DNA from 4 places in the Clostridium moutaii genome. Region 4 is predicted to be linked to each of the others. Evidence: riboswitches for the same ligand, from Rfam matches in the RefSeq annotation. Region 4 holds a riboswitch; each other region holds the start of a gene.
The links. Region 4 has a riboswitch for cobalamin ahead of hemA (glutamyl-tRNA reductase). Riboswitches for the same ligand answer to the same signal wherever they lie in the genome.

Region 1 (7,791 bases), on a different contig from region 4:
TGGAATCAGAAGAAACTCAGGCAGAAAAAATTTGTACTTATTTTGAGAATATAGCTGAATCCTACATAATAAGTGAAGATTTGATTCAAGCGGAACAATATATTGAAAGAGCTTTATATTTTGCAGAAAAATACTGTTTGGAATACAAAAAAGCAAAAAATTTGTATTTAAGAGGTATAATTTATATGATCAAAGGGGAGTATCCAATTTCACAGCAAATTTTCCTGTCAGCTAATAGTATATTTATTAAAAATAATAGGTATGAAGAAACTATAAAAACCTTTATTAATTTAGGTAAAATTACAATGGACCTAAAGTCGTATCATTCTTCCTGCAGTTACTTCCAACAAGCAGAAAATATATATAATGAAAATAAAATAGGAAATGATTTCTTAATTGGAGAGATATATTATTATATAGCATGTGCAAATTTTAAATTAGAGAATATAGAACAAGCTATAAATTACTCTTATTTAGCAAAAGAAAAATTTAATCAGATGGACAATAAAAAGGAATATGCTAAGACACTTTTTTTGCTGGCTGAAGAATATAGCAAAAGAGGAGATATGAGTAATGCTATAAAATATTCTAAAAAGACTTTAGAAGTATATAGAAAGTTAAATGATACCATGAACATTGCAAAAATTGAAAACAATTTGGGAAAACTTTTTTATCAGTTCGATAATATTGAAGAATCTTTTATTCATTTAAATAAGGCAAAAGAGTTGAGAATAAAGCTTAAGGATAGTGATGTTATCACAACATTGGTAAATATATGTGAAAATTATATAAAGTTAAAGGACATTGAAAATTCAAAAAAAGTTCTTGATGAAATAATGGATAGGGTTGATGAGGGGAATAATAAAACTTTAGTGTATTATTATCTATTGAAGTTCAGAATAAATATGCTGGAGTCCAATAAAAAGGAAGCAGAAAATACATTGATTATGGCGTTGAATTTTGCCAATAATATGGATTATATTGAAGAATCGGCTAAAATATCAATAACATTGGGAAAGTTTTATATAGACAATAACATGAATAAGGAAGCTGCTAAATATCTAAATGAAGGTGTTGACAACTTTAAAAAAATTGGGATGTTAAAAGATTCTTAAATAAAATAGGTGAGAATTATGGAGATACTTTCTACTGGAGAAAAAATTAAAAGAGCTAGAATATATAAAGGATATACCTTGAAAAGCTTATGTGATAATAAAATCTCTGTTTCAAAAATGAGTTGTATAGAAAATGATAAAATAAAGCCGGAGCAGTGGATTCTGGAATTTGTGGCAGATAAGCTTGAGGTTGATATGGAATACCTGGAGCAGGATGTGAAAAGCCAAATAATAAAAAACATAAATGATATATCCAAAAATCCACCTGCAGAAAATTATGAAAAGGTACTCTGGTATAATCTGAAATTTGCTGAAGGTTATTCCTATTATAATATATGTTTCACAATAATACATATGCTTTTTAATTACCATCTAGATAGAAATGAATTTGAGAAAATGCAATTTATAGTCTCTCCATATTATGAATATTTACAAAAATGTTTTTCTAATAAAAATGCATCTATGTACTATATGGACATTGCCAGATATTTTTATGTTTCCAAAGAATATTTTCAAGCTATAAATTATTATGATAATGTGCTGAATATTTGCAGAAAAAGCGACTATAATGAATATTTAGCAAAAGCCATGTATTGTAAAGCTTTTTGCTATTTTATTATAAAGGATTATGATAAGGCATATGAATTGGCAATGAAAATTATAGATTTAGAGGATTCTACGGGAGAAAGTATAGAAAATGTAGAGGTATATCATATGCTTGCTGTGATTTCGTTGAAAATGCATACCAATAAGTTTGAAAAATATGAAAAAAAGGTATATGAACTCTATAAAAATGATTTGAAAAGTAAATCTGAAGCAATGTTTGATTATGCTCAAGTATTATTTAGTTTGAAAAAGAAGGATAGAGCACTAAATTATTTAAATAAGTCACTGGATATATATCCTAAGGATAATATAAAAGAACTGGTGAATTTTATGCTCATGAGTATAGATGATCTGGTGAAAAATAAAGTCATGAAAAGGGCTCATGCTATATGTGACGTGACTTTAGATTATGCTATAAGCCTAAATAATATAACTTTTATAGAAAAAGCTTATTATTATAAGGCATTAATATTATTAAAAGAGGGAGATTTCACAAGGGGAGAAATGTATATGAATTTTTCTCTAGATAATTTACTTAAGTTTGGTACAAGTAGTGAAATATATAAAAGGTATATGGAAATGGGGAAAATGTACTATAATATTAATAATGTTTCGGAATCAATTAAATATTTTAGTTTTGCTATTAATTTAAAGGAAAAGTATAAATTCTTATCTGATAAAAAATGTACATATGTATAATACTAAATTAAAATAAATTGAGAGGGAGGAGCTGTGTTAAAACTTATACGAGTTTTGCACGACGTATTTTATTATGGATATAAATAAACTTACAGTAAAAGCACAGCAGTCAATAAATGAGGCACAACTCATAGCTGTAAAATACAGTCATCAGCAAATAGATGTGATTCATTTATTTTCAGCGCTGGTGTTTGAGGAAAATGGATTAATTCCAAACATATTTGGAAAGATGTCCATAGATGTAAAATCACTTGTAAAGGAAACTAAGAATGTCTTGGATAAAATGCCCAAGGTATTGGGAGAAGGGGCACAGAGTAATTCGCTCTATGCTACTAGAAGATTTGAAGATGTTTTTGTAAAGGCAGAAAGTATAGCTAAAAATTTTAAAGATTCCTATATAAGTGTAGAGCATATAATGTTGAGTATTATGGAAATGCACTCCAGTGATGTGGATAAAATATTAGAAAAATTTAATATAAAGAAAAGTGGTTTTTTAGAAGCATTGTCCCAGATTAGAGGCAATCAGAGAGTTGATACCCAGGATCCGGAGGGAACTTACGAAGCACTGGTTAAATATGGCAGAAATCTGGTTGAAGAGGCAAAAAAACATAAATTAGATCCTGTAATAGGCAGGGATGAAGAGATTAGAAGAGTGGTCAGAATACTTTCAAGAAGAACTAAAAATAATCCTGTGTTAATAGGAGAACCAGGGGTAGGGAAAACTGCTATAGTGGAAGGATTGGCAGAGAGAATTATAAAAGGGGATATACCAGATGGACTAAAAGACAAGGTAATATTTTCCCTTGATATGGGATCCCTAATTGCTGGAGCCAAATTTAGAGGTGAGTTTGAGGAAAGATTAAAGGCTGTTTTAAAAGAAGTACAAAAAAGTGAAGGCAAGATAATACTTTTTATAGATGAAATTCACACTATAGTTGGAGCTGGAAAAACGGAAGGTTCCATGGATGCAGGAAATTTGATAAAACCAATGCTTGCAAGAGGTGAGCTTCACTGTATAGGAGCTACTACCTTTGATGAATACAGAAAATATATAGAGAAGGACAAAGCTCTTGAAAGAAGGTTTCAGCCAGTTGTAATAGATGAACCAAGTGTAGAAGATTCTATTTCAATACTTAGGGGACTTAAGGAGAAATTTGAAATATATCATGGCATAAGAATTCATGATTCTGCTATAGTAGCTGCAGCAAAACTTTCAAGCAGATATATAACAGATAGATATTTACCTGACAAGGCCATAGATTTAATCGATGAGGCCTGCGCCATGATAAGAACTGAAATTGATAGTGTACCAACTGAAATGGATGATGTCAGGAGAAAATTGTTTCAGCTTAAAATTGAAAAAGAGGCATTATCGAAGGAAAAAGATAATGCTTCTGTGGAAAGACTTAAAACAGTAGAAAAAGAACTGAATAATTTAAAAGATAAGGATAATGAACTAACTGCCAAATATGAAAAGGAAAAGTCCAATATAACGGGAGTCAGGAATTTAAAAAAACAATTGGATGAGGCAAAGGGACAAATTGAAAAAGCAGAAAGAGAATATAATCTGAATAAAGTTGCAGAATTGAAGTATGGAGTCATACCTAAGCTGGAAAGTGAAATAGCATCAGGTGAAAATTTGATAAAAGAAAATAATGAAAGTGCAATGCTCAAAGAAGAAGTCACAGAAAAGGAGATATCCCAGATAGTATCTAAATGGACGGGAATACCTGTATCCAGATTGGTAGAGGGAGAAAGGCAAAAACTTATTAAATTAGAAGGTGAGCTTTCAAAAAGAGTTGTAGGACAAAAGGAGGCTGTGAAAGCAGTTTCTGATGCTGTAATAAGAGCAAGAGCGGGAATGAAGGATCCAAATAGACCAATAGGATCATTTATATTTTTAGGGCCTACAGGTGTAGGTAAAACTGAACTGGCTAAAACCCTTGCAAGAACTTTGTTTGACAGTGAGGAAAATATAATTAGAATAGATATGTCGGAGTATATGGAAAAGTATTCTGTTTCAAGGCTTATAGGAGCTCCTCCGGGATATGTAGGTTATGAAGAAGGAGGACAGCTTACGGAAGCAGTTAGAAGAAAGCCGTATAGCGTAATACTATTTGACGAGATAGAAAAAGCTCATAATGATGTATTTAATATTTTTCTTCAGATACTGGATGATGGGAGACTTACGGATAATCAAGGCAAAGTGGTAGATTTTAAAAATTGTATTATAATTATGACTTCCAATATAGGAAGCAGCTATTTACTGGAAAATAAGAGCAGTACGGGAATAGATAAAAATATAAGAGATAAAGTAATGAATGATATGAAGTTAAAATTTAAACCTGAATTTTTAAACAGGTTGGATGATATCATAATGTTTAAACCGCTAAATACAGAAGAAATTAAAATTATAATAGATATATTCTTAAAAGATATAGAAAGTAGGTTAAAAGATAAGAATATCTATATAGAAATAACTGATAAAGCTAAGGAAATCATAGCAGAAGAAGGATATGATCCGGTTTATGGGGCTAGACCTTTAAAAAGATACATGGAAAATGTACTGGAAACTTCTATTGCCAAGAAGATAATTAAAGGGGAGATTTATGAAGGTTGTAATATAAGAGTGGATTATGATGATAAATTTAAAATAGACAAGATATAGGATTATTATTTCAAATAATCTATATTTTGAAGATTAAATATTTAAATGGGTGTTATTTATTTAATAAGTAAAAGGAAAAGTATAAAGACTGCAGCCCGCCGCTACTGTATGGAGGATGAAACTTTATTATGCCACTGGATTATATATCTGGGAAGGCCAAGGAGTAAAATGAATCTGAGCCAGGAAGCCTGCCTAATATCTATGTTGATTCTTTCGGAGGGAAGGAAAATTACATGCTTTAAATTTGTAAGTTATATTTACAATTTAATGTAAAATCATTAATACATTAGGTTCTATAAATAATATGTAGATTTGAGGTGTATATTTTGAAGAAAAATAACATATTTATTACTGGATATGCAAAGCTTCCGAAGGGAATAACTGCAACCGAAATTTACAATGAGATTGTTATAGGAATTATTATAAATAGATGTTCCGGCGAAATACAGGATGTGGAGTGCTCCTTTGTGACCGATACTGCCAAAAAATATGCAAAAAATTTATTAATAGGGAAGAATTTAAATAATGTTAAAGAAATAGTAGAGGATATAGAAGATAATTACTTTGGAATGGCTAAAAAATCTTTTATAGCGGTATTGATAAACTGCTATGAAAGGTATAAAATAATAATGAACAAAGAGAATTAAAAACAATTTAACAAAATTGCCATTTTATTATAACATAAAGGTTGATCCCTTTATGCAGAATTAATAAAAAACACGGCATTAGTGTATTTTTGAGTACACTGATGTCGTTTTTTAAATGTATATTTTTATGAACTATATGTTAAGAAAGAAAGAAAAAAGTAGAAAGGAGAATGTAAATTTTTAGTATTAATAGTATGAATTAATTATAAAGTTAAGGCATTTATTTAAGTTTAAGGGTAATAATAATTTTAAAGGTAATAATAATTTAAAAACAGAACAATTATTTATAATGAAGAGGGGATAGCATGATCACGGATAGAATAAAAAACAAAGACCTTTTGAAATATATAGGCACAGCTAATGATGCAGCTGATCTTATAAAAGATGGTATGACTGTAGGAACTAGCGGATTTACATTTTCAGGATATCCAAAATCTGTACCGATGGCACTGGCAAAAAAGATAAAAAGTGGTGCTAAGATAAAAATAAATTTATTTACAGGTGCCTCTGTAGGTGATGAACTTGATGGAGAATTGGCTAGAGTTGGGGCAATTAACAAGAGATTTCCGTATCAGACACATAAAGATGTTAGAAATGCCATTAATGCAGGTGAAATTAATTATGTAGATGCTCATCTCAGTATGTCACCACAAATGGTAGATTATGGATTTATGGGAAAAATAGATGTGGCAATAGTTGAGGCTGTGGGTATAACTGAAGAAGGATATATTATACCAACTACATCAGTGGGTAATGCACCTACTTATGTTAGAGATGCAGATATAGTAATTGTAGAAATAAATGAAAGTCAGCCTGTATCGCTTATAGGAATGCATGATGTATACGTTCCTGAGAAGCCACCTTTTAGACAGCCAATACCTATAATTCATGCAGGGGACAGAATAGGTACCGATTACATAGTTTCGGATCCTAAAAAGATAAAATGCATAGTTTTCAGTGATATAAAGGATAATATCAGAAAGGTTGCACCTATAAGTGATGTAAGCAGAAGAATGGCGGGAAATCTGATAGATTTTCTTGAAAATGAAGTTAAACAGGGAAGGCTTCCAGAAAATTTACTTCCAATTCAATCAGGAGTTGGTTCAGTTGCAAATGCAGTACTTGAAGGATTAAAAGAATCCAGATTTACCAATTTGCAGGTATATACTGAGGTTGCACAGGATTCAGTATTTAATTTAATGGATGAAGGCAAGATTTCAGTAGCCTCTGCTACATCAGTGTCTTTTTCTGAAGCAGGACAGAAAAAATTCTATGAAAAGATTGATGAATACAGAAAGAAATTTATATTGAGGCCCCAGGAAATCAGCAATAATCCAGAAGTAATCAGAAGACTTGGAGTAATAGCCATGAATACACCTATAGAAGCAGATATATATGGAAATGTAAATTCAAGTCAAATAATGGGTTCAAGGATGATGAATGGAATAGGTGGCTCAGGTGATTTTACAAGAAGTTCGTATATTTCAATATTTACTACAGAATCAATAGCTAAAAATGGTGCAATATCCTCAATAGTACCTATGGTACCTCATTGTGATCATTCTGAGCATGATGTAGATGTCATAGTAACAGAGCAAGGGGTAGCTGATTTAAGAGGATTATCTCCAAAAGAAAGGGCAAAGGTAATAATAGAAAATTGCAGTCATCCTGACTATAAGCCATTCCTTAAAGATTACTTTAAGAGGGCAAGTCAAGGTAAAAATATTCATACACCGGTTTTATTAAATGAAGCTTTATCATGGCATGAAAGATTTGTTAAGACTGGGAGCATGAAAATTAAAACTGATAAATCAAAGGTAGAAGTATAAAGAAAAGGGGTTAGAAAATGTTTAATGAAGAAAAGATGAATGAAGTTAAAAAAGAAAAAGAGAACTGGGAAAAAGGTACCCTTTCAAAGGCTCTTGGAAGGTTTCCGGAAAGGAAAAAGGCTTTTAAAACCACATCTAATATAGAGGTAAAGAGACTTTACACTCCTGAAGATGTGGATAATGTTGATTATAACAAAGAACTTTCTTTCCCAGGAGAATATCCTTAT
Region 2 (7,791 bases), on a different contig from region 4:
GGGGGAATCCTGCAGCAGCTGTAGCATGGCTCGCAAATAAATTAAGTGCTTTTGATATTGCACTTGAAAAAGGTGAAATAATTCTTGCAGGTGCATTTACGGCAGCAGAAAAAGCCGAGGCAGGAGATATATTTACAGTTTCTTTTCATGGGCTTGGAAGTGTAAGTATAAAATTTGTTTAATGATCAAATAAAATGAGTATATTCCCCTCCTATATTAGAGTACCACTTTTATATAGGAGGAAAATATAAAACCTAATGAATTATTAGGAAAATAAAATTTATGTAATTTATTTTATACTAAGGAGGGAATGAATACAATGAAAAAAGTTACACTTTTACCTTATGTAGATAATGATAAATGTAAAGCATGTCGTACATGTGAAAAAGTGTGCCCTGTTCTGGCAATAAAAGTTAAAAATCGTCAAGCTGTAGTTGATGCTGACAGGTGCAGGGGTTGCGCAAATTGCGAACAAAGATGTCCATTTGATGCTATAACTATGATAAAAAGGGATAAACCTTTGGAGATAGGTGTAGACGTAAATAGTGTAAATTATGATGACATAATAGATCTTTGTGTAAAAGCGCATCTTCATCCAGAGCAAACCCTTTGCTATTGTGTAGGGGTAAGAGCGGAAGAAGTGGCTGCAGCTATTTTAAAAGGAGCAAAAACTCCAGAGGAAGTTTCACTTGAAACAGGTATTCGTACAGGGTGTACCATAGAATGTATACAACCTATATTAAGGCTTTTGGATGCTGCAGGATGTGAGCTCAATCCAGTCGAAGGTGGATGGCAATGGTATGGTAAAACAGCTACTGCATGGGATTTACCAGAGGAAGTTAAAAAGAAATATTCTTCACGCGGATTTTATTTTGAAGAAGATAGAGAAGTATTAGACAAAATTATTGATGGATGTAAGAAAGGAGAGGATAAATAATGAGACCAGCAATTACTCCAATATCTCCAAAAACATCACAGTATGGTATTGATCCATCCTTGGTCAAAACCAGAGCAGCTGACCTTCCGGGTATGACTTCAATTCACTTGAAAGAGCTTTTCCCTGATTTGCCTGATGTGATCTTTCCAGGAGAAAATGGTATAGAAAAAGTAAGAAAAGCTGCAGAAGCAGCTCTTATGAAGGTTGACATGAGTATGATAAAGCCTGAGCATTCAGTTAATATTCTAGCCTCTCATCATGGATTTACTCTTTTAGGTGGACAACCTTATGCAGAACTTTTAAAAACCATCAAGGATGTAATAGAAAAGCGAACTGGATGTAAGGATGTGCGTCTACGTGCAGGTGTTGGAATGCGTTTTCGTGAAACCGAAGAATATATAAAAAGATATGAACTGGATAAGTATTTTAATGGTAAGGCAATAGGGGTAGCTCCAGTAGATCAAGGAATTCCCATTGAAACTGAAATAGGTACATTATATGGACTTAAAAAGGTTTATGATGCAGACTGGATAGTACATGCACATCACAGTGACGTTCGTGAAGTACATTTTCATCGCCAGGTGGATAAGGCAGTAAAACCTTTTGGAATGTCTTATGCCCGTATTGAAACTAGATCCACCTATCATCAAAATCTTGGACCAAGGGGAGCAAATTTTGTTGCAAGAGCTCTTTTTGATTCGGATTTTGTACAGAAAAAGTTCGCATTTGCAGCATTTTTGGACGTTGCACCAAATGGTATTGTGGGTGTAGATGTAAACAATGATTTGTATGAATTGAATAATAAAGTAACTTTTATAGGATGTAAGCAATATGGAAAGATAATGACATTATTTGGTGAAATAGATAAATGTATAGCGGTACTTGACTTCCCTTGTCCTGTTCCTTATGTATTTTCGGCGGGAGTAATATATGCTAATTTTGCAGGTGCCAATACGGATCTCTATGATTTGGATAGGCCTATGGCCCCATACACCTGGTATACTGAAGCTTTCTATGGTAAGAACGGTAAACCTCTATTGGGGAGCATACCTCCTATAAATCCTGCCATAAAAATGTGTATTCATAATTACGCATGGACAGGGTATCCTTCGGCTTTCTTTGCTCAACATATACCTACATTAGTTGTAGGAAGTGAACAGGCAGAGCTGTTTAATCGGGATCCTCTTAATTTGAATTACATGGATTATGCAGCTCTTGTCAAAGATACTAAAACAGCAATGAGTTTTGCATATGCAGCTACAGGGACCAAGAATGTTATCATATTTGATGGAGCAATGGGAGCATTGAATGTAAGTGAATCCCTTGCAGAGTTACTTCTCAAAAAGGCACCTGAAGTTAGTGAAAGAGTTGATAAAGAACTACTTCCTAAATGGCTTCGTCAAAGGGGTGTTGATATATCCGTATTAAAAGAATAGTTTAAAAATAGCTTGATTATATATTCACCTGTATCTATTTGTTGTAGATACAGGTTGAATGTATAAAGGAATTTCCAGGAGGAATAGGATATGAAGATTGCTTATTTTCAGTGTGCTGCAGGGATAAGTGGAGATATGATTTTAGGTGCATTAGTAGATGCCGGACTGAAATTGGAGGATTTAAAGGCGGAACTTGTAAAGCTAAATATACCTTTTGATCTGGAAGAAAAAAAGGTAATGAAACAGGAAATATGTTGTACCAAGGTAAATGCCATAGTAAAGGAAGAACATGTACACAGACATTTGAGTGACATTGCAGTTATTGTAGAGAGCAGTCAGTTAGGTTTAAAAGTAAAAGAAAAAATAATGAAGATATTTACAAGACTAGCCCAGGCTGAAGCCAAGATACATAATACTACTATAGAATCAATACACTTTCATGAGGTGGGAGCGTTGGATTCCATAGTTGATATATGTGGAGCCGTTATTGGACTGAACTTGTTAAATATTGAAAGAGTATATTGTTCTCCCATACACGTGGGAACTGGGTTTGCCAAATGTGCTCATGGAATTATACCACTTCCGGCACCAGCTGTTGTTGAATTATTGCATGGAATTAAGGTCTATTCAAATGGTATAGAAAATGAATTGGTTACTCCTACGGGAGCTGCTATTATATCAACTATTTGCAGTGATTTTGGAGAAATACCTCTTATGAATATTCAAAATTGTGGTTATGGAGCAGGAACTAGAGATTTAGATATACCTAATTTACTTAGAATTTGTATAGGAGATTCAGCAGCAGAGGATGAAAAAGCAAATTGTCACAGTAAACAGTTGACTGAAGAAGGAGAAGCTGTAAAAATAGAAGTAAATATTGATGATATGAACCCGCAATTTTATGAGTATATAACAGAAAAACTATTTTCACAGGGAGCAAAAGATGTGTATGTGCAAACTGCTTTTACTAAGAAAAATAGAATTGCCAGCATTTTAAATGTAAATGCACAGAAAAAAGATTTAGACAGAGTTTTAAAGACTATATTTGAAGAAACTACTACTATTGGAGTAAAAGTATTTAATTTTCATAAATATATGCTTTACTATAAAATGGAAAAGGTATCCACTGATTTAGGTGAAATTTCAATAAAGATAGCATTTTACGGTGACGAAATCTCGAATATATCTCCTGAATATGGTGAATGTTGTGCTAAAGCTAAAGAATATAATATACCCATAAAGAAAGTGTATGATATGGTGAAATTATCAGCTGACAGCTATGTAAAACAAAAGTATAATAAATGTAAGTAACTGAGATGTTATATGTAAAATAAGGAAGGAATGTATATAAGATGCCAAAAAGTAAATCAAATTTAATTCAATCGGTGGACAGAGCCTTACAAATATTAGAATGTTTTTCAAAGAGAGAAAATGAATTGGGAGTGACCCAGATTGCCAATCGATTAGATCTTCACAAGAGTACTACTTTTGGGCTTCTTAGTACGTTGGAAAACAGAGGGTATTTGAAACAAAATTTGGAAAATGGAAAATATAGGTTGGGAATAAAGCTTTTTGAATTAGGAAAATTAGTTGAAGATGGTATGGATTTGAGAACAAGTTCACTTCCTTACCTGAAAAAATTAGTATATAAATATGACGAAACCGCTCACCTGGCCATGCGGGATGGAAATCAGATAATATATATAGATAAGGTAGAAGGGGAAAGTGGCATTAAAATGAGTTCCCAAGTTGGCAAAAGGGCACATGTATATTGTACTGGGGTGGGAAAAGCAGTGTTAGCTTTTATGCCAGAAAAAGATGCAGAAGAAATTATGAAAAATATTAAATTCCATCAATTTACTTGTAATACAATTACGGATTCAAATGAGCTGAAAGAAGAGTTAAAGAAAATAAGGAAAAGAAAGTACTGCATTGATAATGAAGAAATAGAGGTTGGTCTAAAGTGTGTAGCAGCACCTATAATGGATTATAATGGCGAAGCTGTAGGTTCTATTAGCATATCAGGACCTACAAGCAGGATGAACCATGAAAAAATGAATCTTATTGCAAAAGATCTTAAAGAGATTATTATGAAGATTTCTGAAACATTAGGGTATAAAAATGTATAATTTATTTGAAAATGTATCTAAAGAGCTTTGGGTTTAAGTATATAACTGTAGATGTTGTAAAGTATAGAACAGGAAGTTTAAACGGACAACTGCAGGAGGGAGTTTTATGGAGAAAATATATGATAAAAGATTCATTAAATTTCAGCAGGAACTTTTAAAATCAGGTATAGCATAGCTGTGTTGGTAGATAGAGAAAATTTAATCTATTATACCGGATTGACGAGTATTGAATGTATGGCTCTTGTTGTTCCTGCCAGTGGAAAGTGTGTCTGTATCACTTTAGGTATAGATTTACCATTTATAAAAAAGAACTGTGTTATTTCAAATGTAGTAGGATATGCTTTCCCTCAGAGTAATTTAGGTGAAAAATTAGTGCAGGTAATAAAAGAAGATATGGGATTTGATTCGCCTAGAGTTGGTTTCAGCAAGTATTTTGTGGAATTTAGTGTATTTGATGCCCTGCATAAGGGTTTAAGGGGAATGGATTTTGTGGATATAACTGATATATTGCGGGTGACAGATACGGGTACGGAGTTGTTTACTGAATTTCCTAAAGAAATGATACAAAAATAAATTAATTATACAAGGAGAGATTGAAATGTTTAAGGGAATAATTACACCTATGGTTACTATTTTTAATGATGATGGAACAGTAGATACAAAAAATCAAAGTATTTTAGTTGAAAAGTTGATTTCAGATGGAGTGGATGGTATTGTTGCTCTGGGAAGTGTAGGAGAATTTTTTAATCTTTCACTGAAAGAAAAAAAAGACTATGTAAAATTCATAAGTGAAGTTGTTGGTGGAAGGGTAAAGCTAATAGTTGGCACAGGAAGTAATGATATAAAGGAAGTTATAGAATTAAATAAATATGCTAAAGAATGTGGTGCAGATGCCGTTTTAATTATAACCCCATATTTTTTCAGTTTGAATGAGGAGTATGTCCATGAATACTATTCAACTATAGCCAAAAATACTAAACTCCCTATTTTGCTTTATAATTTTCCTGCAAGGACATCTACAAACTTATCTCCGAATTTCGTGCTTAAATTGGTAACCGAATTTGAAAATATTGTCGGTATAAAAGATACGACTGATTCTATAAGCAATGTAAGAGGTTATGTACAAAAAGTTAAGTCGTATAAAAAAGATTTTTCTATATTTTCTGGATTTGATGAATATTTGATACCTAATTTAAATTGCGGTGGAGATGGTATAATAGGGGGCCTTACTAATATAAAAGCTAACCTTTTTATTGACACTTACAAGGCATTTCTAAATAATGATTTGGATAAAATATCAAATTATCAGAAGAAAATAAATGGGCTTATGGAATTATACAATCAGGTAGATCCTTTTATAGTAGCGTTAAAGGAAGCAGTAAGAATTTCATTGGGCCTAAATATAAATGTATCACTAAAAAATTATAATGTAAAATTGGATGAGAAGATAAAGGGAAAAATAAAAGAGCTAATAATATAAATGGCTTTGTAGTAGTTGCAGAAGAAGTAGGGAAACTTGCTGAAGAATCTTCAAAAGCAGTAACTAATATAGATGTATTTGACTTGTAAAAATTTTTGATATACTACAAGTAAGATCAAGTATTTTATAAAATTTAATATGTACTGTTAGGTGCTGTTATTTTGGAGGACATTTAAATAACAGTTAAAAGGAAAAGTGTAAAAAACACTGCAGCCCACCGTTACTGTATGGATGATGAAACCTTATTTATGTCACTGGTTATATCCGGGAAGACAAGGGAGTAAAATGAATCTGAGCCAGGAAGCCTGCCTAATATGTTGTTAATTTTTTCGGAGGGGGAGATATTACATGGCTTAAGCAAACTGTTGCATATGTGAAGGTTAAGGAGTATTGCCGGAAGGCGATATTTTGCATGACTTTTGTACATTATGCAGTATATTTTTGATTTGTAAACAGTTGTATTAACATATAAAAAAGAGAATCCATTTGGATTCTCTTTTTTATTTTGAGTAGAGTAAATCAAATCTTTTAAAAGGTGGTTTTAAAATGATCTCTATGAAGCTGGAAAATTTATATAAGAATAAATTAGTCAGTTCAGATGAAGCTGTATCTAAAATCAAGAATGGTGATAATGTAGTTTTCGGACAGGGTCGTGGAGAGCCTTTGTTTCCTCTCCATTCATTGATAAAGGATAAGGAAAAATATAAGAATTTGGGACTATATAATATGATACCTATGTCTCAAAGTGAATATGCAGAAGAAGGAGTGGAAAAATATATTCACATTATAGCATTAAAATGGATAATATTCAAAATATACAGAAAATTATCTATTTTAAATTTGCCATATAAATACGCATCTCGGACGTGTTTGTCTTTTATTGACTGGATAAGTTTTATATTATATACTAATATGTTAATATTGAATTGAAAGGATGGTGTTGAAATGGTTTCCGTAAAATTAAAAAGTTTGTATAAAAGTAAGCTGGTTAATGCTGATGAAGCTGTGTCTAAAATTAAGTCTGGTGACAACGTGGTTTTTGGACATGCGGCTGCAGAACCTATGATGCTTTTACATGCCCTGGTAAGAAATAAGACAAAATATAGAGATGTGGAACTGTACAGTATGCTGTCCATGTCTGAAAGTGAATATGTACAGGAAGGGCTGAAAGAATATATCCACTACACTTCTTTATTTCTCGGCAAGAATACAAGAGAAGCTGTTAACTCTGGAAGGTCAGACTATATTCCCTGCTTTTTTCATGAAGTCCCTAAGTTGTTTAAAGAGAATTATATACCCGTAGATGTGGCACTGATTCAGGTAAGCAAGCCGGACAAACATGGTTTTTGCAGTTTTGGAGTGTCCAATGATTATATAAAGCCGGCGGCAGAGTGCGCCAAACTGGTTATTGCAGAAGTGAATGAAAATATGCCTAGAGTTTTAGGAGACTGCTTTATAAACATTTCAAACATAGATTATATAGTTGAAAGTTCCAGACCTATAATTGAAATGGAATCTCCTAAGATAGGGGATGTGGAAAAGAAAATAGGCGAGTACTGTGCTTCTCTAATAGAAGACGGGTCCACTCTTCAGCTCGGAATAGGAGCTATTCCCGATGCAGTGCTTTCATTCTTAAAAGACAAAAAGGATTTGGGAATACATTCTGAAATGATATCTGACGGAGTTGTAGACTTGGTGGAATCCGGCGTTATCACAAACAGCAGAAAAAGCATCCACAGAGGGAAAATAATCACTACTTTTCTCATGGGAAGTAACAGATTATATGATTTTGTAGATGACAATCCTATG
Region 3 (7,791 bases), on a different contig from region 4:
TCCAGGAATATTCATACATCATCCCTGGATCAGGCGGTTTTTTATGACTATCTTGAAAATGGAAATTTTGATAAATACATTAAAAAGGCAAGGAGAGTATACAGAGAAAAATATGAATTTGCATTAGAGTGCGCAAGGCAATATATATCAAGCAGAGAGATACTTGGAGAGGGAGGACTGCATATATTTATAAAATTAAAGAATATAAATTCCAGGGAGCTTTTACAGAGATGCTGCGAGAGAATGGTAATATTTACTCCTGGAGATGTATTTTATGTAGACGATGGTGGAAAGGATACTTTAAGACTTGGGTTTTCGAGAGTAAGTAAAAAGAATATTAAGAAGGGCTTTAAGATAATTGGAGAAGAAATTAAAAAACTGGGGGGAGCATAATGAAAAAAATATCACAGAGAACTGTGTATAAAGGAAATTGGATTAAATTAGAAGAGATAACTTATCTGGGGAAAAATCATGAGCAGCTAAAATGGGAGAGTATAGAGAGGACTAATACTATAAATACAGTTGTGATAATAGCTAAAATGATACCATCTAATAGATACATACTTATAAAACAATATAGACCGGCCATAGACAATTATGTTATTGGATTTCCAGCAGGACTTGTAGAAAGTGGCAGTTTACCGGAAAATGCGCTGAGAGAGCTAAAGGAAGAAACGGGATATATAGGAAAAGTAAAATCAGTAGGACCTTCACTGTATTCAAATGCGGCACTGTTAACGGATAAGGTAAGGGTAGCTAAAGTGGAAGTGGATGAAAATTTAGAAGAAAATAAAAACCCCAAGCAGCAGCTGGAAGCAGCAGAGGATATACAGGTGATTGCTTTAAAAAAAGAAGAAATGAAAAAATTTTTTATTAAAGAACAGGCAAGTGGAACTGCTTTGGGTATTGGTCCCTGGTATGCCTTTTTTGCTATGGATGATATGTAATAAAAGCATAAGCTAGAAGTTTGTTTGAAATATACTTATAATTATGATATATTTTTAACATGAGCATATTATAATTTAAAATTGAGGGTGTAATTTATGGAAGACTGGCTTTTAAAAAAGGATAACTATGTCCCTACAGAAGATAAAGATAAATTTATAGATAAAAGTATTTTTTCTATATTACATCTTCTGTCTCTTATTAAAAGAAATAATAGAAGAGGAAATAATTTTGTATACAATTTAAATCCTACAGTGAAATTGCTTTTTACCATTTTAAATATAATATTTTTATCTTTATCCAAGAGCTTTCACTATGTATTTCTGGTGGATGTATATTTCTTGTTAGTATTGAGCCTTTTGGATATAAGGGAAATAAAAAAAATATTGATTTTAAGTACAGCTGTGCCATTGTTTACTGTTGTAATGCTAATACCATCTATAATTATGGGAAATACGAGAAATAGCATATTGCTTATATTAAAAGTAGTTGGAACTATAATCTCCATAAATACTTTATCCTACACTACCAGCTGGCATGATATAATAAAAGCGTTAAAAAAGTTTTTTATACCAGATATTTTTATTTTAGTATTTGATATAACTTTAAGATATATTTATATTTTAGGAGAATTTGCACTAGATATGTTTTATTCTCTTAAGCTTAGGTCTGTGGGAAGAAATAACAATAAGTATTCTTCTATTTCAAAACTGATGGGGAGTTTGTTTTTAAAATCTAAAGAAATGGGGGATGAGATGTACTATGCTATGGAATGTAGAGGATTTACAGGGGAATACATCTCTCATGCAAAGTTTAAGTTTAAGTTTACAGATTTTTTATATTTAATAGTAAATATTTTTATTATAATTATGTATTTTTACATAACTGGGATGAGGTTAAGATGATAGAATTTAAGAAAGTATTTTTTAAGTATAAAGATGAAGAAGTTTTGAAAAATATAAATGTTAAAATAGCACAGGGAGATTCAGTGGCACTTATAGGGGCCAATGGAAGCGGTAAATCAACTTTTTTGAAACTATTGAACGGAATGATATTTCCTACAAATGGAAGCTACTATTTTAACAATTTAGAAATATCCAGCGATAAATTGGAACAAGGCAATTTTTCAAAGAAATTCCATAAAAAAATGGGATTTGTTTTTCAAAATTCAGATGCACAGCTTTTTTGTTCCAGTGTCTATGAAGAGGTGGCTTTTGGTCCAAGACAAATGGGCATGGATGAAATAGAAGTAAAAAAAAGAGTGGAAGATTGTTTAAATCTTTTAAATGTAAAGAATTTGGAAAATAAGGAGCCATATAATATAAGTGGAGGGGAGAAAAAGAGAGTTGCCATAGCTTCCGTACTTGCTCTTAATCCAGAAGTATTGGTTTTAGACGAACCTATGAGTGGAATAGATCCCAAAGGTAAAAAGTTTTTAAATAATTTATTTATAGAGTTAAATAAAGCTGGAAAAACTATAATATGTTCCACTCATGATTTTGAATATGTAAACGGACTTTTCAAACGTGTGTTGGTATTTTCGGAAGATCATTGTTTAATAAGAGATGATATTTATAATGAAGTAATTGAGGATAATGATTTTTTAATAAAATATAATATCAAGTGATTTTGGAGTTTAGGTGGAGATTGTCTATAAGGAGTATTTTCATCTAAATGGTAAAAATTTGCTTATATCTGTTGGTTGACATGAAAGCCGGATTATAATAAACTTAGACTATAATTAAATAAAAATTTTAGGTGCCTTATATAGGTGAAAAGGGAATACGGTTAAAATCCGCAGCAGCCCCCGCTACTGTATTTGATAATGAGTTTTGTTTTATCATTTTAGAATAAGAAGATAAAAACAAGCATTTATCATAAGTCAGGAAACCTGCCTAATTTATTTTGCTTTCGGAGGGGAAGAAACTTTTAGTATGATTGATTTCTCAGCACAAGCTGGGTTTTTATGTTAAAGGCAATGAGCTCTAGAGGCTCATTGCCTTTCGTTTTTATTTAAAAATAAATTTTTATTATACTTAAGAAGGTTAAGGAGGAGTAACCATTATGGCAAAAATTATGATTCAGGGAACAGGTTCTTCTGTTGGTAAAAGTATAATTGTTTCTGCTCTCTGCAGAATATTTAAACAAGATGGATATTCAGTATGTCCGTTTAAATCTCAAAATATGTCATTGAATTCATATATAACACTGGATGGCAAAGAAATGGGACGAGCTCAAGTACTTCAGGCTTATGCAGCTGGGTTGCAGCCAGAGTCCTATATGAATCCCATATTGTTAAAACCAACATCAGATAAAAAATGTCAGATAATAGTAAACGGCAAGGTATATGGAAATAGTACCGCAATGGAATATCACAATATGAAATTGGAATTTAGAGACATGCTTAAAAATCATTTTGAAAAAATGGAAAAAAGTTTTGAAATAATAGTTATGGAAGGTGCTGGAAGCCCTGCAGAAATAAACTTGAGGGACAGAGATATTGTAAACATGGGTATGGCAGAGATAGTAGATGCACCAGTGCTTTTAGCAGGTGATATAGATAAAGGGGGAGTATTTGCTTCTCTTGCAGGAACTATGTTATTTTTTACGAAGGAAGAAAAAAACAGGGTAAAAGGTACGATAATAAATAAATTTAGAGGAGATGTAGACATATTAAAGCCTGGTCTTAAAATGCTGGAGGATGTTATTAAAGTGCCGTGTATAGGAGTTATACCTTATTTTAATCTGGCATTGGAAGATGAAGATGGAGCTGTGGAATTTAACAAAAAGGTTACAGCACCTATAGATATAGCTGTAATAAAATTGCCTCATATATCCAACTTTACGGATTTAGATGCACTAAAAAGTGAAAATGATATTTCTGTAAGATTTATAACTTCCACAGAGGAATTTGGGAATCCTGATCTACTCATAATTCCTGGAAGCAAAAACACCATAGAGGATTTAATAAAAATCAGACAGTGTGGACTTGAAGCCTGTATTAAAAAATACAGTAATAGCGGAATTATAATAGGAGTATGCGGCGGCTATCAGATGCTTGGAAAGTCCATAAAGGATCCTTATGAGACAGAAACAGATGTAGGAGAAGTAGAAGGACTGGGACTTTTAGATATAGAGACTGTGTTTGAAAGGGAAAAAGTCACTACTAGAATAAAGGCTAGAAGTAATGTGGATTTTCCCATGACAAAAAATGATGGAGCTTTAGAAAAAAGGAAATTGGATGTATATGGATATGAAATTCATATGGGAATATGTAAATATGGTGCAGATGCAAAACCACTGTTTAAATTGATAGAAAAAAATAAGGAGAAGGTCAACATAGAAGATGGAGCTTTAAATGCAAAACAAAATGTATTTGGAACCTATATACATGGTATTTTTGATGCCATTGATTTTAGAGAATACATTGCAAACAGGATAAGAGAAAATAAGGGATTGAGTTATAAAAAATCAACAATCTATGAGGATCTTAGAGAAAAAGAAATAGACAAGCTAGCTAATATAGTCAGGGAGAACATTGATGTGGGTAAAATATATGACATTATGGGCATTAAAAGATAAAAATTTGATACACTACTACAATAATGTCAGAATAGGGGGGTTAATTTGTCCATTTCCTTTGTATATATGAATATCATGGACCTTTTTGCAGCAGTTATAATAGATTGGATAATTGGGGATCCGCATTGGTTTTCCCACCCTGTTATATATATAGGAAAACTTATATCTTATTTGGAGAAGAAAGGCAGAAAACTTTGTAAAAAAGACAATACTTTGAAAGCTTTTGGAGGTTTAATAGTTGTAATAGTAGGAGCAGTAAGTTTTTTCATACCCTTTACAGCACTTGTATTTCTAAGAAAACATGTGATTTTATATCAAATAATAAATATATTTATTATTTGGACAACTATTTCCGCTAAATGTCTGGCTGTAGAAGCTAAAAAGGTATATTATGCTTTAAAAAAAGAAGATATTGAAGATGCCAGGTTAAAGCTCTCTTATATAGTGGGCAGGGATACTTCTAATTTAAAAAGTGAAGAGATAGTAAGGGCAGATGTGGAGACAGTGGCGGAAAATACCTCTGATGGAGTTATAGCTCCTCTAATATATGCAGCTGTATTTGGAGCACCCTTTGCAATGCTTTATAAAGGTATAAATACCATGGATTCAATGTTGGGTTACATGAATGAAAAGTACAGATTTATAGGATTCTTTCCTGCTAAAGTAGATGATATATTTAATTTTATACCCTCAAGGATTACAGGAGTGCTCATGTGTATGTCATCTTTCATGGTAAGGGGCAACCCAATAAAAGCCTTTAAAATAATGATTAGGGACAGAAAAAATCATAAGAGTCCCAACTGTGCCTACCCTGAAGCAGCAGCAGCAGGTGCCATGGGAATCCAGCTGGGTGGCACCAATATCTATTTTGGAGAGGTAGTATATAAGCCAACTATAGGGGATAAACTGATGGAATTAAATTTTGAACACATAAGATATTGTATAAATCTCATGTATTTTACTGAAATACTAATGGTAATTTTATGGGGAATAATATTTATTGTGTTGAGTTTGGATTGGATGTAATAATAAAAATAAGAATTAGGACGTGTTTATATGGAGCATGGTGGGGATATATATACGGAGGGACTTCTTAAGGGAAGGGAGCTTTTGGATTTCAGTTCCAATATAAATCCTTTAGGAGTACCTGATAGTTTTAAAAGAAATATAGAGGAATCACTTAAGGCTGTAGAAAAGTATCCGGACATGGAATACAGGGAATTAAAGTGGAATATAAAGCAATATTTAAATTTTTCAAAGGACTATTTTGGAAATCATGAGTATAACAAAAAAAGTACCCTTGAAGATAGAGATATTGTTTTGGGAAATGGAGCTGCAGAAATAATAGATCTGGCCATAAGCTGCTTTAAAAGTATATGTATTGTAGTACCTTCTTTTATAGAATATGAAAAAGATGCTGCAAAATGGAACTGCAATATAAGCTATTCTAATTTAACGGAGAATATGGACTATGATTATGAAGATATCAAATTAAAACTTAAGTGTGCAGAGGCTTTGATTTTAGGAAATCCCAACAATCCCAATGGGGGAGTAATAAATAAGGACAAATTTAGGGAAATCATAAATTGGTGCAGCAAAAACCACAAAACCATAATTATAGATGAAGCATTTGTGGAATTTACAGGCAAAAGTGGATGCAGTTTTTTAGAAGAAATGGAGCAGTGTAAATGTATTTTTATAGTCAGAGCTCTTACAAAGTTTTTTGCATTACCTGGAATAAGAATGGGTTATGGACTTTGTAAAGATGAGAAGTTAATGGATATGATAAGAGCCAGACAAAACCCCTGGAATATAAATTGTTTTGCGGAAACAGCAGCTAAATATGTGTTGGGGGATAGGCATTATATGGATAGTTCTCTAAAATGGATTGAGAATGAAAGAAAATTCATGCTGGAAAATTTGAACAAAATCCCCATAATAAAAAGAGTATACCATACATATGGCAATTTTGTATTGTGTGAAATTCAGAATATGAACTGCCAGGATTTATATGAGTTGTGTTTAAAAAAAGGAATACTTATAAGAAAGTGCAGTAATTTTAAGGGATTAGATGATAAATTTATTAGAGTGGCGATAAAAGACAGGGATAAAAACAGGAAGATATTAAATGTATTAAAAAAACTATAGGGAGAGGAGAGTAAAAGTGAATAAGAACCTATTAAAAGATGAATCAAATACACTTCTTGCTCTCTTATCGCCAAAGATAAAAGTTATTATAATAGGCGGAGGGAAAGCAGCTTATATAAAATCTAGAACTTTTGCATTAAGAGGATGTCAGGTTTATGTGCTTTCCCCTCAATATATCAATGAATTTGACAATATAAAAGATTATTTAAATATACACATGATCTTAGGAAAATATGAAAAAAGATACATAGAAGATAAGCATATTATAGTAATTGCCACAGATGATACAGAATTAAATCTTTCTATAGGGGATCACTGTAGAAAACTTTGCAAAATTTATTTGGATGCATCACAGCCTAAAAGGGGCAATTGCATTACACCTTGTCAGAGAAATACTAAAAATGTTTCTCTGGGAGTCAATACCAGGGGTGTGGGGGTGTCTCCTATAACTTCAGTATTTATTGCTGATCAAATAGCAGAATATGTGAAGGACTATGATGATTTTGTGGAGTTTACTTCTGGAATTAGAAACAGTATAGGTAATGTGGAAGATAGAAGAAAAGTTATGAAGTTCATATGTAGTAGAGATTTTTACTTTTTTTATAAAAAGGGAAAAGCTGCTGTCATAATGGAAATGTTTTATAATAAAAAAATTGAGGAGCATCTTATATAAAATAATAATTGCTTTTTGCAGGATGGTGATAATATTTGGAGTTTAAAATTGCAACTAGAAAGAGCAGGCTGGCTCAAATTCAGACTGAAATAGTAATGGGTATACTGAAAAACAATTTTGGTGTTAAATGTAAAAAAATACTTATAGAAACTACCGGAGATAAAAGACTTGATATAGCTTTGAATAAAATAGGCGGGAAAGGTCTGTTTTTAAAGGAAATTGAGCTGGCGCTTTTACAGGATGAGGCGGACGCAGCAGTGCACAGCATGAAAGATATACCGTTTGACGTTCCAGAGGATTTTGAAATAGCTGCTACTTTGGAAAGAGAAGATGTAAGGGATGCCTTTATTTCTGCAAATAATATACATTTTAAAGAATTACCGGAGGGAGCCAGAATTGGAACCAGCAGCAACAGAAGAGCCGCCCAAGTGAAATTATTAAGA
Region 4 (7,791 bases):
ATTAAATACCCCAGGGGTATTTACCACTGGGGTATTTGAAATTAAATTTCAAAGGTACTAAATGCTTCCAGAAATCTATCAATATCCTGCTCAGTATGTTTTACATTTAAAAATACAGCTTCAAATTGTGAAGGTGCAATATAAATGCCTTTACTTATCATATGTTCAAAATATTTTGCAAAAATACCTGTGTCACATTTTTTAGCATCCTTATAATTTCTAACCTCTGAATTTTCCGTAAAAAATAGTGCAAACATGGCTCCGCACCTGTTGATTACAACGGGTAATTTTTTCTTTTTCGCTATATCCTTTACTCCATCTTCCAATTTTTTACCTAATTTTTCAAGATGAACATAATACTCGGGGTGTGTATGCAGTTTTTTTAATGTAGCAAGCCCTGCTGCCATTACCACAGGGTTGCCGGACATAGTTCCAGCTTGATAAACCGGCCCCAGTGGCGAGAGTTTCTCCATTATATCTTTTCTGCCGCCATAGGCACCACAGGGAAGTCCCCCGCCTATAATTTTTGCAAATGTAGTGATGTCAGGTTTTATACCATAAATACTTTGGGCACCCTTATAAGCTACCCTAAATCCACTCATAACTTCATCAAAGATAAGAAGACTTCCGTTTTTATCACAGAGCTTTCTAATGCCCTTTAAAAAGTCTTCATCTCCTGGAATTACACCCATATTCCCGGCCACAGCTTCAATTATAACAGCTGCAATATCACTGCCTTGTTTTTCAAAAAGCTTTTCTACACTTTTCAAGTCATTGTATTGGGCTACAAGAGTATTTTTTATGCTGTCTTCAGGAACTCCCGCACTGCCTGGAATTCCTTCAGTCATGACTCCGGATCCCGCATCAACCAAAAAATCATCAAAATGTCCGTGATAACAACCTGCAAATTTTATGATCTTGTTCCTTCCTGTATAGCCTCTGGCAAGCTTTACTGCACTCATGGTAGCTTCTGTACCTGAATTTACCATTCGGAGCATTTCCACATTATCCACAGTTGTGCATATATATTTAGCCAGATCCAATTCAATTTTAGTAGTGGCTCCAAAGGATATGGCATTTTCACAGGTGCTTTTTATGGCATTTACCACATCTTCGTCACAATGTCCTAAAAGCATGGGACCCCAGGAGCATACAAAATCTATGTACTCATTGCCATCTTCATCATAAATATAAGCTCCCTTCCCTTTTTTTATTACAGGTGGATTTAGGGGAACATCCTTGAATGCCCTGACAGGACTGTTTACTCCTCCAGGCATATATAATTTGGACTCATTGAATATATCATCACTTATCATCTATTTACATCTCCATTCCTTATTTTGCTGTAAATCACTATCATAATCCTGCTTTAAATCATTATCATAGCTAGGAGGAAAAAATATTTTATTTATCATTTTCAGACACTCATCTTCTCTTCCTTTAAGTTTTTCTTCCTTCAACACTTCTATTGCCCTGTCCACATAAACTCTGGCAGTGCTGTTTATCATTGTGCTTACAAGTACTTCATTGTCTTTTGTATATCTTTTGTTCTTAAAAGTCTGTATTCTTTTATTGCAGATTTCGTCACCATATTTTTTTATCTTTTGTATTTCAGGTGAAAGTTCATCTAAAGCCTGCCATTCCATAAATTTGTTTATATAGTCATCCACAATATATTTATATTTTAACATCTTTTCTTTCCTCATGATTTTATTTCTTTCATCCATCTTGCTTATACTGTCAATATCATAGAGCTGGATCTGGGGTAAATCCGAAACACCTGTATCCACATCCCTTGGCACTGCCAAATCAAATACAAGTAATTTTTTCCATGGAATATCCTCTTTTAAAATTATTGTATGAGGTGCAGAAGTACAACTTATGATACAGTCTACCTTATTATAATAATTTTTTCTCTCTTTGAAGGTTATAAATTTAACCCATTTATAATCATAGCATAAATTTTTGATCTTATTCAAGTCACGGACTACAATATATACCATTTCTGCATTGGAACTTTCGAGATACTTGAGCACCAGCTTGCCGATTTCCCCGAAACCAATTATCATATACTTTTTACAGCCTTTATTTAATGCTTCCCTTACCACTATGGACGGAACCGATACAGGTATCTTATACATCTCACAGATACTTTTGAATTCCTTTCCACAAGCTATTGCATTTTGAAACAGCCTTTCAAGACTGCCTTTTATAGTTTTAGCTTTTACCGCTGCAGTATATGCGGTCTTGATTTGTCCTAAAATTTGATCTTCACCCAGAATTTTTGAATGAAACCCACAGCTGACCTCTACTAAATGTTTAATGGCCTCACTGTCTTTAGCATAAAAAGTATAAGGAATAAGTCTGATGTCCCAATCCAATTCTTTAAATACTATATTAACTAAATCTTCCTTCTGAAATTTTGAATCCATATATATCTCTGTTCTATTACAGGTACTCAATATTAAAACATTCCCCAGAAATTCATGGAGACATTTTAATTTATCTTCCAGCTTTGAAGCTATAATAGAAAACTTTTGTCTGATTTCAATATTACATTCACTTTTTATTCCAATAAGCTGTACCATTTTTATCACTCCCGTTTAATAAAAAAATCCTTTTAACCAAAGTGTTAAAAGGATTTTTGTAATCAATATTTAATTACATATTACTGTAAAAATAGTTTATCAATATATAAGCCCCCTCTATCACTTGTAGAGTTAACGGTGCAAAGTATAGGCAGGTTTTCTGACTTAAGATTCATTATTTAAGTATGCCTTCCCATTTCCCAAGTGGCCTATATTACTTAAATTCATCTAATACAGCTACAGGATAGTTCAGGAATTTTACCTGATTCCCTTTTAATTAACCTACACTTATTATTAGATTTTACCTTAATTATAACATTATCAAGGAAAGAATCAACTCTCATTTAGTGGGGAAAAAACATTCTTTGTGGTGTGGGGTCTGACCCCGTTCCAAAATTTGGAATGGGGTCAGACCCCCATCAAAATTTTTCCATAACCTCCCTATTTTACAGTGCCTTGTAAATCATACAGTGCTTGGGAATTCATTTCCATTCCTCCAAATTCATTTGTTTCTGAGCTCTGGACTGTTCCATTACCATTTTTATTTTGCTGATTATTAGATGTGGTATTCTTCCACTGGCTTTCTGGAACAGCTTTACCGTTTTTCTGAACCCAGCTCATTATATCATCTGAATTTCTTCCCATTCCTCCTGTAAGTACATATCTTATTTCACCTTTTTTAACAAGCTGTTTGAATTCACTTAAGGAAAGTATTTTATCAGATCCTGAGAATCCACCAAGTGGCATCACACTTTTGCCGCTTTCAAGTATTATACTGCCACCAGTATTAGAGCTGGAAACCACAAGAGCATATTTCTCATTTTTAACATGGCTGTCAAGGAACTCTATCAACTTTTTGTTTCCGCTGTTGAGGCTGCTGTTTCCACGACTCCTCATCATATCACTGCCAGATCCACTGCTGGATAGAAGTTCCAGTCCTGCAGCAGGCATGCTTCCATTTACGCCATGAGTTACAGCAGCAGAAGATCCAATAGCAGGAGTTATCAGTATTCCTATAAAAGCAAGACTGGCAAGCACCTTGGCAAAATTTATATTCTTGCCTTGATTTAAACTTTCTCTCTTCATTATCCTGTAAATTATGAGCAAAACAGAAGAAGCAAAGCACAACACTACAGCCGCTATGATTATACCTTTAATTACAGAAGGTATAGTAGTCTTAAAATAGGACAACATAAGCAAATCCAGCAATCCTTCTAAAATAAGCGATCCAGGCAGTAACCATTTCTTTATACTTCCTTCTTTATACAGCTTCCACATGGAAGTAAGACCTATACCCGATAAAGCTGCAATTGGAGGAGCCATCATAGTCAAATAGTACTGATGGAACAGACCTTTAGTATAACTGAAGTATATAAATTCCGGAACAAGCCAAAGGATCCACAGTATTAAATCCAATTTTCTTTTATTATCAAAGGGGAACCTGAGCTTTTCTACTATTGCTGCAGCAATAAATCCCAATATGGATAGTGGTAAAAACCAAACTATCTGATCCGACAAAATATTTTTAGAGAACAGTCTTGTAATACCTGCTGCAGTCTGGCCTCCAAAATTTCCTGAAAGTCCATTAGCTCCGCCAGGTCCACCAGCTCCGCCGAAACCCTGTATTCCTCTTTTCTCTGAGGCATTTCCATTTTTAGATACTGCCCCAGAGGCACTTCCAGAGGTGCTTCCATTTTCAAAGCCCTGCATTTGTCCTTGTTGCCATTTTCCTCTTGCTTCCCCCTGGGCGTTTCCATTTCCTCTTCCCATGCCGCCGCCCATGCCGCCATTAGTGCTGCTTAGCCTTTCCAATCCGTTGTGTCCGAATATAAGCTCCATGACAGTGTTATTTGTACTGCTTTCTACGAAAGGTCTGTTCTGAGCAGGAACCAGGTCCACGACTACTGCCCAGGACAAGGATACTACGGCAAGTACAATTGTACTTACAACAAGGTGCTTTAATCTCTTTTTGACAGGTACAGCCGAAGAAATCAAATATGTTATATATATGGCAGGAATTATCATATATGCTTGAAGCATCTTTATATTGAATCCCACCCCCACAAGAACAAGGCTTATTAAAAGATATTTAAATCTTCCCTTTTCTGCAGCCTTGGACAAAAACATGCAGGCAAAAAGCAGTGTCATCACCAAAAGATTGTCTATGGTATTGTTCCTGCTGTCTGCTACAAAAACAGGTGTGATTGCAAGACATAGTGCTGAAATAAACGCTGCTGTTTTTCCAAAGGATCTTTTAACTATATAATATAAAAGTCCGACGGATATCACTCCTGCAAGAGCCTGGGGAAGTAATATGCTCCATCCCTTGAATCCAAATATCTTGGCGGATATAGTCTGTATCCAGAAACCCAGAGGTGGCTTGTCAATAGACGCAAAACCACCCGGATCAGATGACACAAAGAAAAAGTTTTTAAAATTCATGAGCATGCTTTTTACACCAGCTGCATAATATTCGTTTCCATATCCTTCTATACTTAAATTCGCAAAATTCAATATTGCAGATATAACCAATACTACAGATAGGGCAAATTTTTCTTTTGTAAATTTTATATTTTTCATAATTTCACTCCTTAATTAAACACCCATAATTTATATAATAAAAAATTTATTACCTGGGCTGCAAGTGTTACAACTATTTTTGACACATATATATTAAAATTAAAATTATTTACTAAAAATTTCATGAGTACCACTGTTATAAAAAGTGACGCAACATTCACTAAAATAAATCGTATTAGTTCATAACCAGCATTTTTATCCGAATTTTTATATTCAAAAGTCCATTTTTTATTAAATACAAAACTATTTGCAACTCCACAACTATAACCTATAATCTGGCTTGTGGTATAATGTAATCCAATTGCACCCTGACACAGGGTAAAAACAGCAAAATCTATTATCGTATTCAATATACCCGTAGTGGAAAATCGGCTCAACAATTTAAGTCTTCCATTAAAAATAAAATTCATAGTTTTAATTAACTGACTCATTTTTCTTCTCATCACCTCTTCTACTTATTATGTTTTCAATAATATAATTGGGTCTTCCCTTGCTTTCATCGAAAATCCGCCCTATATACTGGCCTATTATGCCCATGCAGGAAAGCACAATTCCAAACATAATAAAATCAATAGATATAACAAATTGAAAATTTACCACATCCATGCCGTGGGATATACATTTTATAAAATTTATTATAATCAAAACTATTCCCGCGAAAAATGATACTGCTCCCAAATATCCTGAGATTATAAGAGGTTTATAGGAAAATGAAGTTATACCGTCAAAAGCCAATTTAAACATTTTTTTAAGTGGATATTTAGTATCTCCTGCAAATCTTTCATGTCTTACAAATTCCACATAAGTTTGTTTATATCCAATCCAGCTTACAAGCCCTCTTACGTACCTGTTTTTTTCCGGCAGGGAGTTTAAAGCATGACATACCTTCCTGTCTATAAGCCTAAAATCTCCAGCATCCACTGGTATATCAATACTTGTCATACTCTTTAAAACTCTGTAAAAGGCTCCTGCTGTAAATTTCTTAAAAAAAGACTCACCCTCTCTTTTGGCCCTCTTCCCGTATACAACATCATATCCTTCCTTCCACTTTTCAATCATCTTAAGCATAATTTCAGGAGGATCCTGCAAATCTGCATCTATTACAATAACTGCCTTTCCTGCTGAAACTCTCATACCAGCAGTTATAGCAGGCTGATGCCCAAAATTTCTTGAAAAGTTAACAAGCTTTATATTCTCATCTTCACTGCATATCCTTTCTGCTTTTTCACGGGTCTTATCAGAACTTCCATCATTTATAAATATAATTTCATAACCTTCCAATGTGGTATCCATAACTTTTTTCAATCTCTTATAACTTTCTTCAATAACCAATTCTTCATTATATAAAGGCACAACCACGGAATAAATAATATTTTGCTTCATTTCATTCACCTCAATTTAATATCAAATTTTTAAGGATTTAATGTAATTATAATTTTGAGGTTTTAACCTTAAAAAACTCTTAAAAAAGCAACAATAAATGTAAATTAAATTTGAACATTACAACCTGTTTAAATCATATGTCTTTAAAATCCTTTATTCATAGCGTATAATCATACTATAATCAATAAAGAGGTGAAATTATGAGATTGCTTTTAATTGAAGACGAGGTCATGCTTTCAGATGCTCTTGTATACATTCTCAAGAAGAACAACTACAGCGTAGATGCAGTCTATGATGGAATCAGCGGTGAGGAAATGGCTGAAACTCAAATATATGATGTGATAATATTGGATAGAATGCTACCTGGTAAAGACGGTATAGATGTTCTAAAACATATCAGAAAAAATAAAATTCAAACTCCAGTTATAATACTGACAGCTATGGATTCCGTTTATAACAGAGTTGAGGGACTTGATAATGGAGCGGACGACTATTTAATAAAACCTTTTTCTACAGATGAACTGCTGGCCAGAATAAGAGCCCTTGGCAGACGGCGCTTGGACTTCATCCAGGATGAAAATATTAAATTATCTTCTTTGATTTTTGATCCTATGAAAGGGGAAATTGAGTGCAATGGAAATAAAATAAAACTTACTGCAAAGGAATCCCAGCTTTTGGAATTACTGGCACGGAATAAGAATCAGGTATTGTCCAAGGATCAGATTCTGGACAGAGTATGGGGCATAGACTCCAATGTAGAAATGAACAATAATATTGAAGTATACTTTTCCTACTTGCGAAAAAAGTTAAGAGAACTTAATTGCAATGTGATCATTGAAACAATCCGGGGTATTGGTTATTGTTTAAAAGAGGTTTGATTATGTTTAAAAAATTAAAAGTGGAATTGGTTTTAATCAACTTAATACTTACAAGCTTGGTGCTTATCACTATATTTTCAGGAATATACATACTGATGGACAAGAGTTTTGACCATTCTTCCTATATTCACATGATGAAGACAGCTGAAATGGAAAACATCCCCCCTATTCAGCCGCCAAATAAAAATATGACTTCCTCGGAGAGTTTCTTTATAAAGTTGGATAAGTCAGGTAATATATCAGAAGTGTCCAATAATTATAATTTATCTAATAAAGCTTCTACAGACATACTGAAAAAAGTTTTTGAAAATAAAAATGAAAGAGGCAGCATAACCTACGAAAACTTTGATCTTAGATACATC

Region 1: another riboswitch for cobalamin. It lies ahead of AB8U03_RS16910 (DUF3870 domain-containing protein); the one in region 4 lies ahead of hemA (glutamyl-tRNA reductase).
Region 2: another riboswitch for cobalamin. It lies ahead of AB8U03_RS03250 (hypothetical protein); the one in region 4 lies ahead of hemA (glutamyl-tRNA reductase).
Region 3: another riboswitch for cobalamin. It lies ahead of AB8U03_RS08655 (cobyric acid synthase); the one in region 4 lies ahead of hemA (glutamyl-tRNA reductase).

What each region holds. Positions count from the first base shown of each region.
Region 1 covers NZ_JBGEWD010000026.1:7,224-15,014, reverse strand. Annotated here, with positions in the region: gene AB8U03_RS16925 (tetratricopeptide repeat protein) at 1-1,115, shown strand, start outside; gene AB8U03_RS16920 (transcriptional regulator) at 1,134-2,420, shown strand; gene clpB (ATP-dependent chaperone ClpB) at 2,494-5,088, shown strand; cobalamin riboswitch at 5,118-5,298, shown strand; gene AB8U03_RS16910 (DUF3870 domain-containing protein) at 5,415-5,735, shown strand; gene AB8U03_RS16905 (acetyl-CoA hydrolase/transferase family protein) at 6,041-7,564, shown strand; gene AB8U03_RS16900 (acyl-CoA mutase large subunit family protein) at 7,582-7,791, shown strand, end outside.
Region 2 covers NZ_JBGEWD010000002.1:117,506-125,296, reverse strand. Annotated here, with positions in the region: gene AB8U03_RS03285 (2-keto-4-pentenoate hydratase) at 1-182, shown strand, start outside; gene AB8U03_RS03280 (4Fe-4S binding protein) at 320-937, shown strand; gene AB8U03_RS03275 (hypothetical protein) at 937-2,373, shown strand; gene larC (nickel pincer cofactor biosynthesis protein LarC) at 2,464-3,684, shown strand; gene AB8U03_RS03265 (IclR family transcriptional regulator) at 3,726-4,502, shown strand; gene AB8U03_RS03260 (aminopeptidase P family N-terminal domain-containing protein) at 4,680-5,075, shown strand; gene AB8U03_RS03255 (dihydrodipicolinate synthase family protein) at 5,101-5,982, shown strand; cobalamin riboswitch at 6,114-6,309, shown strand; gene AB8U03_RS03250 (hypothetical protein) at 6,529-6,912, shown strand; gene AB8U03_RS03245 (acetyl-CoA hydrolase/transferase family protein) at 6,928-7,791, shown strand, end outside.
Region 3 covers NZ_JBGEWD010000007.1:26,532-34,322, reverse strand. Annotated here, with positions in the region: gene pdxR (MocR-like pyridoxine biosynthesis transcription factor PdxR) at 1-393, shown strand, start outside; gene AB8U03_RS08670 (NUDIX domain-containing protein) at 393-947, shown strand; gene AB8U03_RS08665 (energy-coupling factor transporter transmembrane component T) at 1,044-1,850, shown strand; gene AB8U03_RS08660 (energy-coupling factor ABC transporter ATP-binding protein) at 1,847-2,572, shown strand; cobalamin riboswitch at 2,685-2,858, shown strand; gene AB8U03_RS08655 (cobyric acid synthase) at 3,010-4,527, shown strand; gene cbiB (adenosylcobinamide-phosphate synthase CbiB) at 4,600-5,553, shown strand; gene AB8U03_RS08645 (pyridoxal phosphate-dependent aminotransferase) at 5,584-6,675, shown strand; gene AB8U03_RS08640 (NAD(P)-dependent oxidoreductase) at 6,692-7,348, shown strand; gene hemC (hydroxymethylbilane synthase) at 7,384-7,791, shown strand, end outside.
Region 4 covers NZ_JBGEWD010000004.1:50-7,840, forward strand. Annotated here, with positions in the region: gene hemL (glutamate-1-semialdehyde 2,1-aminomutase) at 42-1,316, opposite strand; gene hemA (glutamyl-tRNA reductase) at 1,317-2,588, opposite strand; cobalamin riboswitch at 2,722-2,889, opposite strand; gene AB8U03_RS05520 (glycosyltransferase family 39 protein) at 3,030-5,168, opposite strand; gene AB8U03_RS05525 (GtrA family protein) at 5,180-5,599, opposite strand; gene AB8U03_RS05530 (glycosyltransferase family 2 protein) at 5,583-6,551, opposite strand; gene AB8U03_RS05535 (response regulator transcription factor) at 6,752-7,429, shown strand; gene AB8U03_RS05540 (sensor histidine kinase) at 7,432-7,791, shown strand, end outside.